Regions from separate parts of the Shinella sp. GW821-FHT11G07 genome, predicted to be linked through region 2. Evidence: riboswitches for the same ligand, from Rfam matches in the RefSeq annotation. Region 2 holds a riboswitch; each other region holds the start of a gene.
The links. Region 2 has a riboswitch for cobalamin ahead of metE (5-methyltetrahydropteroyltriglutamate--homocysteine S-methyltransferase). Riboswitches for the same ligand answer to the same signal wherever they lie in the genome.
Positions count from the first base shown of each region.

Region 1: it holds a riboswitch for cobalamin, as region 2 does, so the genes downstream of both, AC1RT2_RS12040 (hypothetical protein) here and metE (5-methyltetrahydropteroyltriglutamate--homocysteine S-methyltransferase) in region 2, are expected to answer to the same signal.
Region 3: it holds a riboswitch for cobalamin, as region 2 does, so the genes downstream of both, AC1RT2_RS04510 (CbtB domain-containing protein) here and metE (5-methyltetrahydropteroyltriglutamate--homocysteine S-methyltransferase) in region 2, are expected to answer to the same signal.
Region 4: it holds a riboswitch for cobalamin, as region 2 does, so the genes downstream of both, bluB (5,6-dimethylbenzimidazole synthase) here and metE (5-methyltetrahydropteroyltriglutamate--homocysteine S-methyltransferase) in region 2, are expected to answer to the same signal.

Region 1 is NZ_JBXARJ010000005.1:211,168-213,336, reverse strand. Features, by position in the region: gene metH (methionine synthase) at 1-912, opposite strand, end outside; gene AC1RT2_RS12040 (hypothetical protein) at 999-1,214, opposite strand; cobalamin riboswitch at 1,315-1,531, opposite strand; gene AC1RT2_RS12035 (glycoside hydrolase family 94 protein) at 1,939-2,169, shown strand, end outside.
Region 2 is NZ_JBXARJ010000007.1:161,117-163,285, reverse strand. Features, by position in the region: gene metE (5-methyltetrahydropteroyltriglutamate--homocysteine S-methyltransferase) at 1-1,354, opposite strand, end outside; cobalamin riboswitch at 1,440-1,644, opposite strand; gene AC1RT2_RS15465 (aromatic ring-hydroxylating oxygenase subunit alpha) at 1,696-2,169, opposite strand, start outside.
Region 3 is NZ_JBXARJ010000002.1:207,331-209,499, reverse strand. Features, by position in the region: gene cobU (bifunctional adenosylcobinamide kinase/adenosylcobinamide-phosphate guanylyltransferase) at 1-2, opposite strand, end outside; gene AC1RT2_RS04515 (CbtA family protein) at 4-780, opposite strand; gene AC1RT2_RS04510 (CbtB domain-containing protein) at 793-969, opposite strand; cobalamin riboswitch at 1,017-1,382, opposite strand; gene AC1RT2_RS04505 (peptidoglycan-binding domain-containing protein) at 1,462-2,169, opposite strand, start outside.
Region 4 is NZ_JBXARJ010000002.1:322,868-325,036, forward strand. Features, by position in the region: gene AC1RT2_RS05055 (diguanylate cyclase domain-containing protein) at 1-782, shown strand, start outside; cobalamin riboswitch at 842-1,065, shown strand; gene bluB (5,6-dimethylbenzimidazole synthase) at 1,112-1,804, shown strand; gene AC1RT2_RS05065 (DUF2865 domain-containing protein) at 1,797-2,169, opposite strand, start outside.

The sequences.
Region 1 (2,169 bases), on a different contig from region 2:
CGTCTCGTCATATTGGCCGAAGGCGTTCGGCAGGCCGGCATTGGGGTAAGCACAGACGAAGGTCTGCGCGACAGAGGAGATTTCCGCGAGATGGGCGCGCATGGCATTGGCGCCGAGCGCGCAGTTGAGGCCGATCGAGAAGGGATCGGCGTGGCGCACCGAGTTCCAGAAGGCTTCCGGCGTCTGGCCGGACAGCGTGCGGCCGGAAAGGTCGGTGATCGTGCCGGAGATCATGACCGGCAGCTCGATGCCCTTTTCCTCGAAGACTTCGCGGGTGGCGAAGATCGCGGCCTTGGCGTTCAGTGTGTCGAAGATCGTCTCGATCAGGATGATGTCGGCGCCACCATCGATGAGGCCGCGCAGCTGATCGGCATAGGCGAGGCGCAGATCATCGAAGGAGACGGCGCGGTAGCCGGGATTGTTGACGTCGGGCGAGATGGAGGCGGTGCGGTTGGTCGGGCCGAGCGCGCCGGCGACGAAACGGCGGCGGCCGTCCTTTTCCTGCGCGCGCAGGCCGGCGCGCCGCGCAAGGCGCGCACCGTCGCGGTTCAGTTCATAGACCATGTCCTCCATGCCGTAGTCGGCCTGGGCGATGGTGGTGGAGGAGAAGGTGTTGGTTTCGAGAATATCGGCGCCGGCCAGCGCATAGCGGTAATGAATGTCCTCGATCGCGCCCGGCTGGGTCAGCGTCAACAGGTCGTTGTTGCCCTGCTGGTGGCAGGCGCAATCGCCGAAGCGGTCGCCGCGGAAATCGTCCTCGATGAGCTTGAGCGTCTGGATTTCCGTGCCCATGGCGCCGTCGAGCACCAGGATGCGCTCGCGCGCGGCTTTTTGCAGGGCTGCGAGGATCTCGCGGCCGTCGCGGCGCGGCAGTTCGGGGCCGAACAGGGTGTCCAGGTGCGATTTGGCCATGGCAAAGCCCTCCGGTGCAATCATACTGCATCGGAAGTCACATAAAGATATCTTTATGTCAATATGCGTTTATGCGGACCGACGCGTCAGTGAAGCGGACGGTCTGCACCGGCAAGCGAGGCGAAAAGCGATCGCAGGCGGGCAATATCCGGATCGGCATCCTCATAACGGGAGAGTTTCTGCACCTCCTTCAGTGCCTCGACGGCAAGGTCGGCGCCGCGCGGTTGCCAGAGCAGCCAGGAGATGAAGACGGATTCCGGCTTTCCGGTGCCGGAGAGGCCGTTGTGATCAAGTGCAAGCATTTCTTCCCCAATCGGTAAATTGGGGGATGACCGGACGCACGCATGCTGGATTTCGCCGAAAGGCGACAAGCAAGCGCACCACTGGGACACCCCGCCCATGGACGTTTCAAGTATCAGGGCAGGTCTCCTGGCTCACGGGTCGTCGCCTCTGTCTCGCCTTCCCGGTCCAAAGACCAGTGGCTTTATCGACAGTCGCTCACCGTTCACAGTTGCGGGGGCAGCGCCGGTCTTGGCACTCCATCTGGAGCATCGCACCGGCTTCCCTCTTAGCCTCCAAGCCGCATGCGACTCGGAAGACCCTGACTTCGGCAAACTGGCGTCAGCGCGCCGGCAAGTCAATGGTTTTGACTATCATGCACAGGGCGGGAACTTTTTCCCGCATCAGGCATTTGGCTTTCCGCCTGCACCATGCGCAGGTTCGCCCTTGGGGAGGGATGGGCGATTCACCAAATCCGCAGATGAGGGTCCATGCTGCGCCATCCAGTCCTGTTGACATGTTGCAAGTCTCTGTCCTTACGGCTAAAAAATGCCGTTTTCATGCACCACGCGGCCAGGATGCCAACAAGCGTGTCGCCTGAGCCCTGTCCAACCGTCAAGTGCCCCCGGGGTGCGGTTCGGTGCCATGGCTGATCGCGGCACAAATATGAACCCTGCCCGCAAAAAACTGTCCAGCGCAAAGGCCGCCGCCGGATGGTTCCACATGGCCGGATCCAGAATCAGAAACATGCCCCTTCATAATACGCCGCAAGCCTCCTCGCGCGATGCCGACGTCAAGCAGATCGATTATAACGATTCGATCCGCGCCACCTATCTGACGCTGGAGGAGCTTGCCGATTGCGGTGAAGCGCTGGCGCGCGACAAACGCGCGGCCCTGCCCGGCTTCCGACCCTTCGAATTCCGTGCCCGGCACAAGGAAAACGAGAAGGAAATCTTCCGCGTCTACCAGACGACGGCG
Region 2 (2,169 bases):
GCACCTCGGCCGTCTGCGGGAAGGAGCCGATGGTGGTGGTGGGGAAAAGCGGCAGGCCGAAACGCCGGCGCTGGATCGCCTGGCGCCCGCCAAACGGCAGGTTGCGCGTCTGCGCCGCACCCTCCAGCGCCTTCAATCGGCCCTGGACGAGCGGGTCGTGCACGCGCACCGAGGTCAGGCGGGCAGCGACGGCACCGCCTTGCTCGACGGCACCGGCTTCGGCATGACGGCCGAGCAACGCGAGTTCCTCAAGCTTCTGCGTGGCGAAGGCGAGCCAGGAACGAAGCTCGTCGTCGAGTGCCGTTTCAAGCGCGGTATCGATCGGCACGTGCAGCAGCGAGCAGGACGGCGCGATCTCGATGTTGCCCACTCCGCGGCGCGCAATGATCGGCACGAGCCGCTGCGCCAGCGACGCCAGATCCGCCCGCCAGACATTGCGGCCGTCGATGACACCGAGCGAGAGATGCAGCGTCCCCGGTGCCGTTTCGGCGATCGTTTCCAGTTCCTGCGGTGCGCGCACCAGATCGACATGCAGGCCGGCGACGGGAAGGCTGACCGCTGTGCCAAGGTTTTCGCCAAGACGCCCGAAGTAACCGGCCAGCAGGATGCGGAGACCGGGCGCGGCCTTCGACAGGGCCGCATAGGCTCGCTTCAGGCCATCGCGCTCCTTGTCGGAAAGGTCGAGCACAAGGCACGGCTCGTCGATTTGCACCCAGTCCGCCCCCGCCTCGGCGAGTTCCGCAAGAATACGGCCATAGACCGGCAGAAGACGGTCGAGCAGGTCGAGGGCATCCGACCCATCCCGCGTCTTGCCGAGCTTCAGGAAAGTGACCGGGCCGAGGAGGGCGGGACGGGTGTGGATACCGAGCGCCTTCGCCTCCAGGAAGCTTTGCAGCGGCCGGTTCTCCGTCAGCGCGAAGGCTAGGTCGGCGGAAAATTCCGGCACCATGTAGTGGTAGTTCGTGTCGAACCATTTCGTCATTTCGAGCGCCGGCACGCCCTGCCCGTGATGGGCGTGGCCGCAGGCGGCATGCTCGCCGCCGGTCGCACCGCGCGCCATGGCGAAATAGATGTCGAGGTCGACAGGCCCGCCGGTCCAGCCGTAGGCCGGCGGAATGGCACCCACCATGACGGCGGTATCGAGAACGTGGTCATAGAAGGAGAAATCGTTGGACGGGATCGCGTCGATCCCCTTCTCCTGCTGGAGCTTCCAGTTTTCCGCCCTCAGCGTCTTTCCGACGTCGAGCAGCGACGTGCGGTCCGCCTTGCCGGACCAATAGGCTTCGAGCGCGAATTTCAGCTCGCGATGTCTTCCAATCCTGGGAAAACCGAGATTTGCAGTTCTGATGGTCATTTTCCTACCCCGTAGGTTATGGGCAGGGAGGAATGACGCATCGACGACGGCGGCGCACAGGTGGCCGGTCGCAAAAGCGGCACACCGGGACACCCCGCCCGTGGACGTTATCTATCGGGGGCGGGTCAGCGCTTGCGTCCGTCTTCCCGAGGCGTCTTCCTCAGTGACATGGTGGACGAAACTCGCCGCTTACAGTTGCGGGGGCAGCTCCGGCATGGACCCGAAGGTCGCACCGGATTCCCTCTTAGCTTCGGATCGGAACCCGAAGAACCTCGATGGCGGGATCATCGTCTGTCCGGAGTCATTCGTCAATGATATAAAGATATCTTTATATCTTTTTCTTATGCGCCCACGCCGTCCGGGCGACTGATCTCTTCGAGATACCAGTCGATATAGCGAAGCTCGTTCTGCTCCATTGGCGCGATCGGCCCGGGCACGAAATAGTGCGACTGCACACCGCGCGCCGTGTGCTCGATGATCGTCTTGTCTTCCGCCGTCGTGACCTTCCACAGCCAGGTGAGCTTTTCGAGATCGTAATCCCTGCCCTCCTCCGCTTTGCCGTCGACGAGCCAGATCAGTTCCATCTCGCACGTCCCCGCCGTCTTCGGGATGAAGCGGTAGATCATGCCGTGGTCGGGATAACAGACAAGAAAAGTCGTGCCGCCGAGATGGATAGAGGTGACGCCGCCGTCGAAATCGGAAAAGCGGCCCATCAGCGGCGCAACGGCCTTGCCGTCCTCGCTGCCGCTCTGCACGCCGTCATAAAGCGCATAGCGGAAGGCATGGATCGCCTCGCGGCCTTCGCGCGACGTCTG
Region 3 (2,169 bases), on a different contig from region 2:
ATATCAGGCAGCCTTGACGACTTTCTCGTTGGCAAAGCCCAACGCGAGACCGAGCACGATCCAGAAGAACAGCGTCGTGGCAAGTGCCGCAACCGCGAACTCCGCACCGAGAACGGCCGGAACGTTGCTGGAAATGTCGCTCGGCTGCGGCGCGCCGTAAACCTGCGGCGCCGCAATCAACACGATGCCAGCGACCTTGGCCACGATACCTTGCTTCAGGAACAGGAGGTACAGTCCCCCGGCCGAGAGCAGGACGGTCGCAACCCACCATATCTGGCGCTGGGTAAGATCAGCAGCCGGGAAACCCGGAAGTTCCGGCGGCAGGCCGATGGCCGGCAGCATATGCACGGCAAGCCAGCCGGCGGCACCCCAGAGCGCACCATTCGCGACGGTGATCGGGTGTCCGGAAACCAGGCTGAAACCCGCCAGCAGAAGCGCAAAGCCGGTGCCGGTGACGAGGTTGGCCAAAAGCGTGCCGGAGAAACGGCTCATGCCGAACATGATGCCACCTTCCTCGTGCTCTTCGCCCTCATGGGCATAGGCGACGGAAACCGGCGACAGATACGATGCGACGTCCAGAATCACGGCACCGAGCGAGGAATGCTCCTGCGTCGTGGCGGGTGTCGTGCCGTCGGTCGTCGGTGCGGTTTCTTCTCCGCCGCCTTCGAATTCTTCTGCGTGAAGAATGAGCGGCACGACTCGCGCCTCCTGGGCGGCCGTCATCAGCACACCAGAGAACAGCCCGGCCACCAGGGCGGCCAGGAGATAACGAACGATCATGTCAAAAACTCCTTAGTGGCAGGGAAAGCCGTAGGAGTGACGGGTGTCGTGCGCCGTATCGTGCAGCACGGCCGAATTTGCGAGGCCGGCGCTGAAAACAAGGAAGGCACCGAGCAGCAGCGCAAGCGCGCCGGCGACAAGGCGATCGTTTGCGGAAAGGGTAACAGTAGACGTAGCGGAAACAGCCATGACAACCTCCGTGCAGGCGTTGGGGAAGCCCCTCCCCAGGTCGAGCGATATGCCCTCATCGGCTGGCAGGTCTCCTGGCTCATGGCGTCCGGCGTTTTCACGCCTGCGGACCGCTCTCACCTTCCCGGGCATCAGCATCGCGAAAGGTGGACGATTCGTAGAAAAAGAGGCGTCCGAGCCTTGGCTTATCGCAATGCCACCCAGTGGCTTTTCCGGCTGGTTTTCTCGGTGCAGCCCGGAGCACCATGCCCCATGACCCACACCAATCCTCCCCACCGGATGAACGTTCCTCGCCACTCTACAGTCGCGGGGTCGGCCGTGATTGCAGCGCCCTATTTGGGTCCGCCGCGTCACATTCCCATTTACTCCCCGATCCGTTTCCGGATCCGGGAACCATCCAATACTGCGGATGATTATGCTTCCCGTCCCGTGAAGTCAATCGACCGGCAGCGGCATGACCTGTGCTGAAACCGCCGTTCGGTCGTCGCAATCTCAATAGCCGGGAATGATCACCATGCCGCCGCCATTGTTGTAATAGCCGTCGTCGCCGTTGTAGCGCTCATAGTAGCCATCGACCGGACCTTCCAGCACGTCATAGTCCTGCTGATACTGACGTTGCTGGTACTGGCGCTGCTGATATTGACGCTGGCGATTCTGGCGAGCCTGAGCATATTGCGCGGCCTGCCGGAGTTCACGGAACTGCGCACGCGACAGGTAGCCGTCAGCGCGATAACCGGACGAGCCCTGCCATGACGCGATCGCCGAGCGGGTACGCGGGCCGAACACGCCGTCCGCGCCATAGGTGTTGAAGCCCAGAACGCTCAGCCAGCGCTGCGCCTGCACACGGGTCGAGCGCTGCATATAGGCTTCGCGGGGGTCAATGACCGGGTCCTCGACAACCTTGCGCTCGGTTTCCGCGGTCGCCGTCTCCTGCTTCGGCTTGGTTTCCTGTGTTTGCTGACGCGCGGCATCGGCGAGCGTCGACAGCCGTTCGCGGGCATCCGCGAGGAACCGACCATTCGGATATGCCCTGAGATAGTCGCGGAAAGCATCTGCCGAACCGTCGAGCACGGCTTTCCGGAAGGTTTCCTCCTCGCGCTTCGCCGCATCGGCCTGTTCCACGGCAAGGCCCCGGTCCTTCGTCTCGGCACCCTGCGCTTCATTTTTACGGGCTGCGGCTGCCGCGTCATCGGCTTCAGC
Region 4 (2,169 bases), on a different contig from region 2:
ATCTTGGCTTCACGCCGATCGTGACACAGGAGCCGGGGTTGCTGATGACGCCGGTCGGCGGGGATACCTACAATCCGATGGTCACGTCCTGGCGGCCCAACATGCCCGGATCCTTCGTCTGGCGCTCGGCGCTGCCGCAGATCGCGTTGTTCGTTCTGGTGTTTGCCGGCGTCATGCTGTTCGTCACCCTGCGCTTTTCCGCGCTCGTCCGCGCGCTCCAGCGCAGCGAGACGAAGAACGCCTTCCTCGCACGGCACGATCCGTTGACCGGCCTCAAGAACCGCAGCGGTTTTGACGAGGAAGTGTCGCGCGCCATCAAGAAGGGCGAGAACAAGCCCTTCGCGATCCTCGCGCTCGATCTCGACAGGTTCAAGGCAGTCAACGACCGGCATGGGCATGCAGCGGGGGATGCGGTGCTCCAGGCCGTCGCCAGGCGGTTCTCCGAGCGTGTCGGCCGGCGCGGTTGCGTCGCCCGCCTGGGGGGCGACGAGTTTTGCGTTCTGCTGACCGGCGAACATAGCCGTGAGCATCTGGTGGAGCTTGCCGCCAGCCTCGTTCTGGATGCGCAGATCCCGATCGCCTATGACGGGCAGCTTCTTCTCATTGGCGGCAGCGCCGGCATCGCCCAGTTTCCGCAGCACGGCAAGACGGTGCACGACGTCATGGTAATGGCTGACGCCGCGCTCTATGCTGCCAAGAACGCCGGCCGCAATCGTGCCGTCCATGCCGGTGACATGGACAGGGCCGAGATTGCCGACGCCGGCGAGGCCCGCGCCGCCTAGTGAGCCGCAGATGGACAGGCCCGCGGCGCAAGCGGGCTTGATCGCATCGTCCGGTCATGCGCATATCGCTCCCGTCAGGTGCCCGCTTTTTGCGGGAGAATCGGGAATCCGGTGCGGGCTTGAAAAGCCCAGGTCCGGAACGTGCCCAACGCTGTGACGGGGATGGCGTGCGCCGTAAAAGCTTGAATCGATTCAGGCTTTTGCCACTGGTTGCTCAACCGGGAAGGCAGGTGCTTGCTGCGTGACCCGAAGTCAGAAGACCGGCCTGGCAAGATAGACCGAACCCGCGTGGACGGCGGCAGGTTGTGCGCATTGTTGGGGAGAAAACGATGCGAACCGAACCGTGGGACCCTCTGGTCCGGGCGGGCGCCTTTTCTTGCGAGGACAGGCAAGCCGTCTATCGTGCCATCGAAACGCGCCGCGACGTGCGTGACCAGTTTCTGCCCGAACCATTGCCGGACGACCTCGTCGGCCGCCTGCTGCATGCCGCACACAGCGCGCCGTCGGTCGGCTTCATGCAGCCGTGGAATTTTCTCACGGTGCGCAGCGAGGCGACGCGGCGGCGGGTGCATGCCGCGTTTCAAAAAGCCAATGCCGAGGCGGTGGCGATGTTCGAAGGCGAGCGTCAGGAGCACTATCGCGCCCTGAAGCTCGAGGGCATTCTAAAGGCGCCGCTCTCGATTTGCGTGACCTGTGATCCAACACGCGGCGGAACGGTGGTGCTCGGCCGCACCCACAATCCGCGCATGGATGTCTATTCGACGGTCTGCGCCGTGCAGAACCTCTGGCTCGCGGCGCGGGCGGAAGGGGTCGGCGTCGGCTGGGTTAGCATCTTTCACGACAGCGACGTCCGGAACATCCTCGGCATACCCGAGCATATCGAGATCGTCGCCTGGCTGTGCGTCGGTTTCGTCGACCGACTCTATGCCGAGCCGGAGCTTGCGGTGAAGGGCTGGCGACAGCGCCTGCCGCTGGAAGAACTGGTGTTCGAGGAGCGCTGGCCGGAAACCGACGTCAGTTGACGCCGGCATCGGCCGGACGGCCGAGGTCGATGGCGGATTGGTTTGCCGGCAGGAAGACCGGGCCGACGGTGCGCACCTTGCTGGTCGCCGGATCGTAGTCGCGTTCCTCGATCGTCACCGGCGTCTTGACCGCTGTTTCCGCCTTTTTCGGCAGGGTATCGATCCTGGTGATGGAACCGCCGTCGTCGCCGGTCGATGCCTGCGCAGGGTCGCCCTTCAGCGCCTTCTCGCGCTTGATCATCTCCTGGTAATAGGCCGAGAGGTTGCAGCCGCAGGCGCCGGGCTTGGAAAGGTCACGCGTGCGGTAGGAGAAGGCGTTCTGCAGCTCGTAATAGGGGCGACCGGTAACCGTCGAGGTCATCTGG